3 regions of the Arthrobacter sp. TmT3-37 genome follow, and region 1 is predicted to be linked to each of the others. Evidence: riboswitches for the same ligand, from Rfam matches in the RefSeq annotation. Region 1 holds a riboswitch; each other region holds the start of a gene.

Region 1 (3,266 bases):
CGGCGGTAGGCGGGATCGAGCCGGATCGCCTGCACCTGGGCCTGGGCGAACGCTATCTGTTCGGCCGAACTGGCGGCGGTGCAGGCGATGACGGCGCAGCGCTGAACGCGCTGCGGATACATGAGTGCCCATTCGAGGGCGCGCGCCCCGCCCATCGAGCCGCCGAGGACCGAGTGCCACCGGCCGATGCCGAGCCGGTCGGCCAGCAGGGCCTCGGCCCGGACGGAGTCCCGGATGGTGATCAGGGGGAAGCGCGAACCCCACGGCGTCCCGTCGGGCGCGAGGCTGGCCGGCCCCGTCGAGCCGTAGCAGCCTCCCAGCATGTTGATCGACACCACGAAGTACCGGTCGGTGTCCACCGTGCGGCCGGGACCCACGAGCGAATCCCACCAGCCCTCCTCCTCCGAGTCGCCGCGTGCCACGTGCGAGCTGCCGGTCAGGGCATGCTGCACGAGCACGGCGTTCGACCCGTCCCGGTTCAGCCGGCCCCAGGTCTCGAAGGCGAGCTGCACGTCCGGCAGCGTGCCGCCCGTCTCCAGGGCCAGCGGACCGATCGGCGCGATGCGCAGGAGCCCGTCCCCCGGAGGGCGTGCGCCGTCGATCCCGGGGTGCAGCGGAGCAGGAGGGTAGGTCGTCACGAAGGGCTAGGCTCCTTTGGCGGCGCGGAAGCCCGCGTCGAGGTCGGCGAGGATGTCGGTGATGTTCTCGAGGCCCACGGAGAGGCGCACGAGGCCCGGGCGCACTCCGGCGGTCAGCTGCGCCTCCGCCCCCAGCTGGCTGTGGGTCGTGGACGCCGGGTGGATCACGAGCGAGCGCACATCGCCCACGTTCGCGACGTGCGAGTGGAGTTCCAGCCCGTCGACGAAGCGCTTGCCGGCCTCGAGTCCCCCGACGATGTCGAAGCTGACGATCGCGCCCGTGCCGTTGTTCCGCCCGTACTTCCTGCCGCGTTCGTACCAGGGACTCGAGGCGAGGCCCGCATAGGAGACGCGCTCGACGTCGTCGTGCCCCTCGAGCCACTCGGCGACGGCCTGGGCGTTCTGCACGTGGCGCTCCACGCGCAGGCTGAGGGTCTCCAGGCCCTGCGCGATGAGGAAGGCGTTGAACGGCGACACGGACGAGCCGAGGTCGCGCAGCAACTGGACGCGGGCCTTGAGGATGTAGGCGAGGTTCGCGCCGAGGGCGCTGCCGACACCGAGGTCCCGCGCGTAGACGAGTCCGTGGTAGCTCTCGTCCGGGCTGTTGAAGCCCGGGAAGCGCTCGGGGTACTGGGCGAAGTCGAAGTTCCCCGAATCGACGATGACGCCGGCGATGGCATTGCCATGGCCCCCGAGGTACTTCGTCGCGGAGTGCACCACGATGTCGGCGCCCCATTCGATGGGCCGGATCAGGTACGGCGTGGACAGCGTGTTGTCCACGATCAGGGGGATCCCGCTCTCGTGGGCGACGGCGCTGATGCCCTCGATGTTCAGGACGTCCTGCCGTGGGTTGGACACGACTTCCCCGAAGAAGAGCTTGGTGTTCGGCCGGACGGCGTCGCGCCACTGCTCGAGGTCGTCGGGGTCCTCGACGAAGGTCGTCTCGATGCCGAACCTCTTCAGCGTGTGCTTGAAGAGGTTGTACGTGCCGCCGTAGAGGCTCGGGCTCGCCACGATGTGGTCACCCGCCTCGGCGATGTTCAGCACCGCGAAGGTCTCCGCCGCCTGGCCGGAGGCCAGGAGCAGCGCGCCGACGCCGCCCTCGAGGCTCGCGATCCGCGTCTCCACCGCTTCCTGCGTGGGATTGCCGATGCGCGTGTAGATGGGCGCGAGTTCCGTCAGCGAGAACCGGTTCGCGGCGCTCTCGGCACTCGGGAAGACGAATGACGACGTCTGGTAGATGGGCAGCGCACGCGCTCCCGTGGCGGTGTCCGGCACCTGGCCGGCGTGGATCTGGCGTGTCTCGAAGGACCAATCGTCGGACATGGTGCTCCCTGTAGGAAGGGGCTCGGCCGGGTTCCGATGCTCCCGTCGGTGGACGCCGTTCCAGGAGACCGGGCCCGCAGGAGCCCGCGCTTGCACGGCGCCGGTGTGGCGCCGAACCTGGTCTTCACCCGGGGCACCCCACCGCGGTTGGAGGGTTGCCGGCCAGCAAGCCGGGGCTTCGTGCTGGCACTCATGACCTGCATTCATGAAAGCCCATCGGGGCGCATCCGGCAACCCGTGTGACCCTCCGTGAAGGAGCGGCTCACCCCCTTCTGCGGTCGGTCGAACGGGTAAGGCAAGCCTTAGTCGAGACGCAGATCACTTAGTGCCAAAATATCGGCATGCGCCTGGACCACGTCTCTTATGCCTGCGAACCCGATGGACTTGCTGCGACCGCCGACCGGATCTCGGCCAGGCTCGGCATGGAACCGGTGAAGGGCGGTGTGCACCCCCGCTTCGGCACCCGCAACATGATCTTCCCGCTGGTCAACGGCCAGTACCTGGAGGTCGTCGAGGTCCTCAACCACCCCGCGTCGGACAAGGCGCCGTTCGGCCAGGCCGTGCGGGCGCGTTCCGAGGCCGGTGGAGGCTGGATGGGCTGGTGCGTCGCCGTCGACGACCTGGGACCCTTCGAGGAGCGGCTCGGCCGCGGTGCGGTTCCCGGCAACCGCAAGTTCCCGGACGGCCAGGAGCTGACCTGGCAGCAGATCGGCATCAAGGGCCTCATCGCGGATCCGCAGGTGCCCTATCTGCTCCGCTGGGACGAGGGCACCGAGTCCCTGCACCCGTCGAAGGCCCGTCCTGCAACGGTCAAGCTGGACTGCCTCACCATCGCCGGCTCGTCCGAGCGCGTCACGGAATGGCTCGGCACGGAGGTCGAGGAGACGCTCGACGGCGTCCAGGTCCAGTGGATCGCACCCAACGGAACCCCGGGCATCATGTCCGTGACCTTCGAGACCGCCGACGGCCGGATCGAGATCTGACCTCCGCCGCGGACGCAGAAGGGACCGGACATGATGTCCGGTCCCTTCTGCTGTGTCGCTGCTGTGGTGAGGAGTGATCAGGCGTGGGTGTAGGTCAGGCAGTCCGCGGCCTCGGCGCCGGGGCCCACCTTGACGGCCGGGGCGCTGCACAGCAGGTCGTGGTTGTAGCTGCACTCGGATCGCTGGCACGCTCCGACGTGCGCGAGCATCTTGGGCAGTCCGCCGCTGATGGACGTGTCGATGAACGTGGCGCAGGACGCGTGTTCCTCGCTGCCCGACACGGTGATGGCGACGGCCGTGCAGCCGTCGTGGTTGAAGG
Region 2 (3,266 bases), on a different contig from region 1:
GGCCTCTGCTACATGATCAGCGTCGACTCGATCACCGTGACCGACCCCTTCTTCACCGCGATGGCCCAGGCGAGGATCCCGCTGGCCGACAGGCTCTTCATCTCCCCCGGCGTCGTGATCGCACTGGTGGTCGTCGCCGTCGCCTTCTACGTCCTGCACCAGACCCGCTTCGGCCGGACGGTGTACGCGATCGGCGGCGGCGAATCCTCGGCGCTGCTCATGGGACTCGCCGTCCCCCGGACCAAGGTCCTCGTCTACGGGATCAGCGGGCTGTGCTCGGCGGTGGCCGGGATCCTCTTCTCGTTCTACAGCCTTTCCGGGTACAGCCTGGCGGGCACGGGCCTGGAACTGGACGCGATCGCCGCGGTGGTCGTGGGCGGCACGCTGCTCACCGGAGGATACGGCTACGTCCTCGGCTCCCTCGCCGGGGTGCTCATCCTCGGCATCGTCCAGACCTTCATCTCCTACGAGGGGACGCTGAGTTCCTGGTGGACGCGCATCGTGATCGGCGCGCTTCTCCTCGCCTTCATCCTGCTGCAGAAACTCTTCACGCGGAAGGCCAGACTCACCTGACGGCCCCGCCGCACCGGTCCGCCCCGCTCCCGCGACCCAGCCGATACGCTGGAGCGCATGACTGTTCTCGTGTTCCTCGACCCGGCCCACGACGACGGCAGGGTCGTCGACGCGTCCCAGCCGCAGCTCCTGGCCACCGATCTGGGCGCCACCCGCGGTGACGGCATCTTCGAATCGCTCCTCGCCGTCGGAGGATCCCCCCGCAAGGAGCAGGCGCACCTCGCGAGACTCGCGTCGTCGGCCGCGGCCCTCGACCTGTCGGTGCCCGACGCCGAGGCCTGGAGCCGTGCCATCCGCACCGGCCTGCGGGAGTTCTCGGCAGCGGAACCGGGTGAGGACCATGCCGTCGTGAAGCTCGTCGCCACCCGCGGCGTCGAGGGTGCCGGCCGGGCCACGGCCTGGGTCTCGGTGGCACCCGTTCCGGCGTCGACCCTGGCGCAGCGGGAGGCAGGCCTGAAGGTGCTGTTCCTCGAGCGCGGCTACGACAGCACGGTGGCGCAGCGTGCTCCCTGGCTGCTGATGGGGGCGAAGACGCTCTCCTACGCCGTCAACATGGCCGCCATCCGCCATGCGAAGGCGCACGGCGCCGACGACGTCATCTTCATCTCCTCGGACGGGAAGGTCCTCGAGGGCCCCACCTCCACCGTGCTCCTCGCGTACGACCGCGACGGTCGGAAGACGCTCCTCACGCCGCAGCTCGAGAGCGGCATCCTGGCGGGCACCTCCCAGAGCGCACTGTTCGCCGCAGCCCGGGAACAGGGGTGGGAGCTCGGCTACGGACCGCTGGAACCGCACCACCTCCTCGACGCCGACGCCGTGTGGCTGATCTCGAGCATCCGGCTCCTCGCGCCGGTCCTCTCGCTGGACGGCACGGAGCTCCGGACCTCCGCCGCCCTGACCGCAGAACTCACCGGACTGGTGGATCGTTTCGTGTAATCTCCACCACAAAAGGGCCCCTCCGGGGCCCTTTGCTACGTCAAACACCACTTTCCCGGCATCCGCGTTTTGACCCGACGCTTCGTGCTGCCCTACCGTTTTCCTGAAATCAAGAGTTCCAGCCATCGGCCCTGGCCGGCTGGACAGCAACCCTCTCCCGTAGTGGGGTGCTCCAGGTGAAGATTCGGCCGCCGGGCCAAGTCCCCCGGTTGGCAAGTACGGCGTCGTGCGGCCTGTCCCGAGGTAGACGGAGGACACCACCGCCACAGCGCGCACAGCCCAGAACAGCGAGCGTGTCACCCAGCAGCCAGCAGCCTCCCCCTGCCGCCATCCGGCATCCCCGAACACCCAGCGCCCGCACCCGGGCCGGCATCGAAATGAAGGACACCATGAACATCTCCCGCAAGGTCCTCGCTGCACTCACCGTGCCGCTCCTCGCCCTGACCGTCTCCTGCGGCAGTGACAGCGGAAGCACGCCCACCGAATCCGCCGACGCCCTGGCCGGCAGCGACCAGCAGTCGCTCGACCAGTACACCACCGAGGACACCACGCCGATCGACGAGATCGACACGTCCGGGCTCGGCCTCATCACCGACGGCACCCTGCGCGTCGGCACGCTCTCGGACGCCCCGCCGAACATCTTCCTCGAGGACGGTGTCTTCACCGGCTACGACAACGAACTGCTGCGCGCCATCGGCGAGAAGCTCGACCTCGAGGTCGAGTTCGCCTCCACCGACTTCTCCGCCCTCCTCGCGCAGGTCCAGAACAAGCAGTTCGACGTCGGGTCCTCCTCGATCTCGACGACGGCGGCCCGCCGCGAGAACGTCGGCTTCACCAACGGCTACGACTTCGGCTACATGGCCGTCGTCACGAAGAACGGCTCCTCGGTGAGCGGCTTCGACTCCCTCTCGGAGAGCACCCGCATCGGCGTGGTCCAGGGCACCGTCCAGGACGACTACGTCTCCAATACCCTCGGCCTCGAGCCCGTGCGCTTCCCGGACTACAACACGGTGTACGCCAACGTGAAGAACGGGCAGGTGGACGCCTGGGTCGCCCCGTCGCAGCAGGCCACCGGCCAGGTGAAGGAGGGCGACGACACCACGATCGCCGAGACCATCATCAACACGGAGAACTTCACGGCGTACGCGGTCAACAGCGACAACCAGCCCCTCATCGACGCCCTCAACGCGGGCCTCGACGCGGTGATCGCCGACGGCACCTGGTCCGAGCTCACCAAGGAGTGGTACCCGGACCGCGAGATGCCCACCGACTGGAAGCCCGGCAGCAAAGCCGTGGACGTAAAGTAGCCGGCCCTGCATGGATGCCCTCGAACAGCTCGGCAAGACGTTCTTCGACTGGGAGGCGATGGCCGCGGTCCTGCCGGACCTCCTGACCGTCGGACTGCCCAACACCCTCCTGCTCGCCCTGGCCTCGGGGATCATCGGGACGATCGTCGGCATGCTCCTCGCGATCATGGGGATCTCCCGCAACCGGGTGCTCCGGTGGATCGCACGCATCTACACGGACATCTTCCGCGGCCTCCCCGCCGTCGTGATCATCCTGCTCATCGGACTGGGCCTCGGTCCCATCCTCCGGCAGGTCACGGGCAGCACCAGCCCCTACCCGCTGGGCATCCTCGCCCTGTCGCTGATCGCCTCGGCCTACATCGGGGAGATCTTCCGCTCCGGCATCCAGAGCGTGGAGAAGGGTCAGCTGGAGGCCTCGCGTGCGCTGGGCTTCAGCTACGGCGCATCCAT
Region 3 (3,266 bases), on a different contig from region 1:
GAGGGGGTGCGGCTCGGCGCCTCCTCGGTCCGGGTCTGGCTCAACGGCGCGGTGGACCCCGTCGAGCTCGCCGGTCTGGGATTCGGTCCGAGCTGGCAGCCCTGGTGGATGGCGGCACCCGCGGCCGCCGTGGTCGTGCCCGGGGACGACCACGCCGTCCTCGCCACCGACGTACCCGACTACTCGGGTCCGCTGGAACAGGAGCTGCGGGTGGTCCGCTCCCAGCCGCGGCAGGCGTGGCATGCCGTGACACGGAGTGGGGAAGGCGGCAGCATCTCCGGAGCCGCGTACTCGTTCTACCCGTCCGGCGTCACGGGCCTGCGACGCCTCGGCGGTGTCCGCAACCTCGAGGTGCTCCCGGACCACCAGCGGCGCGGGCTCGCCACGGCCCTGCTGAGCGCCACGGCGCGGGCCGCACTGCAGGCCGGTGCGGTGGACCTCGCCGTCAACGCCACACCGCAGGGCTACGAGTTCTTCTCGAAGCGGGGCTTCACACTGCTCGGCCGCGGCAGGACCTACGCGCTGCACCTCTGACCGGCTGCGGCCCGACGGTGGACGCATGACAGCCGAGCCGCGTCCCCCCGCCGACGGTGATGTCGGAGGTGCGTGGGCCCGGTCCCGGCGGGACCGCGCCCGGGCGTTCGGGGCGACGGCCGAGGACATCCTCGGGGACCTCCTCGGGGACCGCGAGGCCCCGCGAGGCACTGACGCCGTCGCCGCGGGAAACGGCAGAGGACCGGGGGCTGCCGGCCGCGTTCCTCTGCACTGCCCGTGCTGTGCTGCTACCAGCCGCGCTCGGCGAGGCGGTGCGGCTGCGGGATCTCGTCGACGTTGATGCCGACCATGGCCTCGCCCAGACCGCGCGAGACCTTGGCGATCATGTCCGGATCGTCGTGGAACGTGGTCGCCTGGACGATCGCGTTGGCGCGTTCGGCCGGGTTGCCCGACTTGAAGATGCCGGAGCCGACGAAGACGCCGTCCGCGCCGAGCTGCATCATCATGGCCGCGTCCGCCGGGGTCGCGATGCCGCCGGCGGTGAACAGGACCACGGGGAGTCGACCGGCGGAGGCGACCTCCTTCACCAGCTCGTAGGGCGCCTGGAGTTCCTTCGCGGCGACGTACAGCTCGTCCTCGGCCATGGAGGAGAGGCGGTTCAGCTCCGCGCGGATGGTGCGCATGTGCATCGTAGCGTTCGAGACGTCGCCGGTGCCGGCCTCGCCCTTCGAGCGGATCATCGCAGCGCCCTCGGTGATGCGCCGCAGTGCCTCACCGAGGTTGGTCGCACCGCAGACGAAGGGGACGGTGAACTTCCACTTGTCGATGTGGTTCGCGTAGTCGGCGGGCGTGAGGACCTCGGACTCGTCGATGTAGTCGACCCCGAGGGACTGCAGGACCTGCGCCTCCACGAAGTGGCCGATCCGGGCCTTGGCCATGACCGGGATGGAGACGGCCTCGATGATGCTGTCGATCATGTCGGGATCGCTCATGCGGGACACGCCGCCCTGGGCGCGGATGTCCGCGGGAACCCGTTCGAGCGCCATGACCGCTACCGCACCGGCGTCTTCGGCGATGCGGGCCTGCTCTGCTGTGACGACATCCATGATGACGCCGCCCTTGAGCATTTCGGCCATCCCGCGCTTGACCCGGTTGCCGCCGGTCTGTGCTGTGGTTGCCGAATTGTCTTCAACGGTGGACACGACTTGCCCCTAAAGGTAGATAAAAGCTGACCCTTCATGATACGCCGCCGCAGGACGCCCTTCCGGTCGCGGCCGCCGCCCCGGTCCCGGCCGTTCCCGCGGGCTCCGGACCCCGGCGCGGGACCGCGCACGGCAGCGATCCGGCAGCGATGCGGCAGCGTCACACGGCGTCACGCGGCGGAATGCCGCGTCGTCCTGCTGGAAAGCGGACGATATGCCGCCTACGCTCGGAGCCACAGATCAAGAGTTCCGACGCGAAGCCCTGGCTCGTCGGACGGCAACCCCCTCCGTGGCGGGGTGCCCCAGGTGAAGATCCGGCCCCGTGCATCAGCGCGGGGCAAGCACGGCGCGGACCTCCAGCGGTTCCGCGTCCCGTCGATGGGACATCCATGTCGTACATCTGCCTGCTGCTCTCGGGAGCAGCCCTTCTGATCAACGGACTCGGCCTCCTCGGCCGGGTCCCGCCACGGGACGCGGGATTCCTCAATCTCGCGGTCGGTGTGCTCCAGCTCGTCCTCGCAACGGTCGTCGCAGCGACCGGGGCGCCGGATCCTGCCGCGTTCAGCACGGCGAGCGGGATCTTCCTCTTCGGGCTCACCTACCTGTACGTGGGTCTCGGCTCCGTCGCGGGCCTGGGCTCCGCCGGCGTCGGCTGGTTCTGCGGGCTCGTCGCCGTGCTCGCCGTCGTCTTCGCGGCCACGTCGCTGGACACCGACCCGCTCGGCTCGGTGCTCTGGCTCGCGTGGGCGGTGCTGTGGGGTCTGTTCTTCCTGATCCTCGCCCTCGACGCCGTCCGCCTCGCCCGGGTCACCGGCTGGAGCGCGATCCTGGTCGGAACCGCCAGCACCGTGATCCCCGCCGTCCTCGGCCTCAACGGGGCTTGGCCGGCCGGCGGAGCCTCCGCCGTCGCCGCCGCGGCCGTCATCGGCGCACTGTTCGTCGGCGCCGGCGTCGCCGGTTCCCGTACGGCGAGGGCGGCCGCCCCCCGGGTCGCCGTCCACGCCTGATCTCCTCGCCCCGCTCCCGTCCTGCCACCTCTCCCCCCAGCCCCACTCCCAGCCCCACTCCCAGCCCCACTCCCAGCCCGATCGGAAGGCCCACCATGACCACCCTGACGCACACCCATCCCACCGCGGACGCCGACTACGAACTCCTCGCGGCCCGCTTCCGGCCCCTCTTCGCACGCATCGCGGACGGCGCATCGCGCCGCGAACAGGAGCACGAGCTCCCCCGGAAGGAGATCCGCGCCCTGATCGACGCCGGATTCGGGGCGCTGCGGGTACCGGTCGCCGCCGGCGGGTTCGGCGCCTCGCTCCCGCAGCTGTTCCGCCTCCTCACCGAACTGGCCGCCGCCGATTCGAACATCCCCCAGGCGCTGCGCGCCCACTTCGCGTTCGTCGAGGACCGCCTCGTGTCCGCCGGTCCCCAGCGCGACGTATGGCTCCAGCGCTTCGTGGACGGCGAGATCGTGGGCAACTCCTGGACGGAGGTCGGCACCGTCACCATCGGTGACGTGATCACCAAGGTGAGCCCGGACCCGGGCAGCACCCACGGCGACTTCCGCATCAG

Evidence for each region. A riboswitch is a leader RNA that binds a small molecule or an ion and turns the genes downstream of it on or off. The one in region 1 is predicted to bind S-adenosylmethionine.
Region 2: linked by a shared signal. The riboswitch ahead of ACX80U_RS07975 (ABC transporter substrate-binding protein) and the one ahead of ACX80U_RS16590 (bifunctional o-acetylhomoserine/o-acetylserine sulfhydrylase) in region 1 are both predicted to bind S-adenosylmethionine.
Region 3: linked by a shared signal. The riboswitch ahead of ACX80U_RS06270 (AmiS/UreI family transporter) and the one ahead of ACX80U_RS16590 (bifunctional o-acetylhomoserine/o-acetylserine sulfhydrylase) in region 1 are both predicted to bind S-adenosylmethionine.

What each region holds. Positions count from the first base shown of each region.
Region 1 covers NZ_JBTNDU010000017.1:43,504-46,769, reverse strand. The annotation lists gene metX (homoserine O-acetyltransferase MetX) at 1-638, opposite strand, end outside; gene ACX80U_RS16590 (bifunctional o-acetylhomoserine/o-acetylserine sulfhydrylase) at 645-1,964, opposite strand; SAM riboswitch class IV at 2,046-2,162, opposite strand; gene ACX80U_RS16585 (VOC family protein) at 2,306-2,947, shown strand; gene ACX80U_RS16580 (DUF1540 domain-containing protein) at 3,025-3,266, opposite strand, start outside.
Region 2 covers NZ_JBTNDU010000004.1:192,075-195,340, reverse strand. The annotation lists gene yjfF (galactofuranose ABC transporter, permease protein YjfF) at 1-573, shown strand, start outside; gene ACX80U_RS07980 (aminodeoxychorismate lyase) at 631-1,509, shown strand; SAM riboswitch class IV at 1,617-1,734, shown strand; gene ACX80U_RS07975 (ABC transporter substrate-binding protein) at 1,899-2,816, shown strand; gene ACX80U_RS07970 (amino acid ABC transporter permease) at 2,827-3,266, shown strand, end outside.
Region 3 covers NZ_JBTNDU010000003.1:259,652-262,917, reverse strand. The annotation lists gene ACX80U_RS06280 (GNAT family N-acetyltransferase) at 1-534, shown strand, start outside; gene pdxS (pyridoxal 5'-phosphate synthase lyase subunit PdxS) at 783-1,697, opposite strand; SAM riboswitch class IV at 1,936-2,047, shown strand; gene ACX80U_RS06270 (AmiS/UreI family transporter) at 2,087-2,704, shown strand; gene ACX80U_RS06265 (acyl-CoA dehydrogenase family protein) at 2,800-3,266, shown strand, end outside.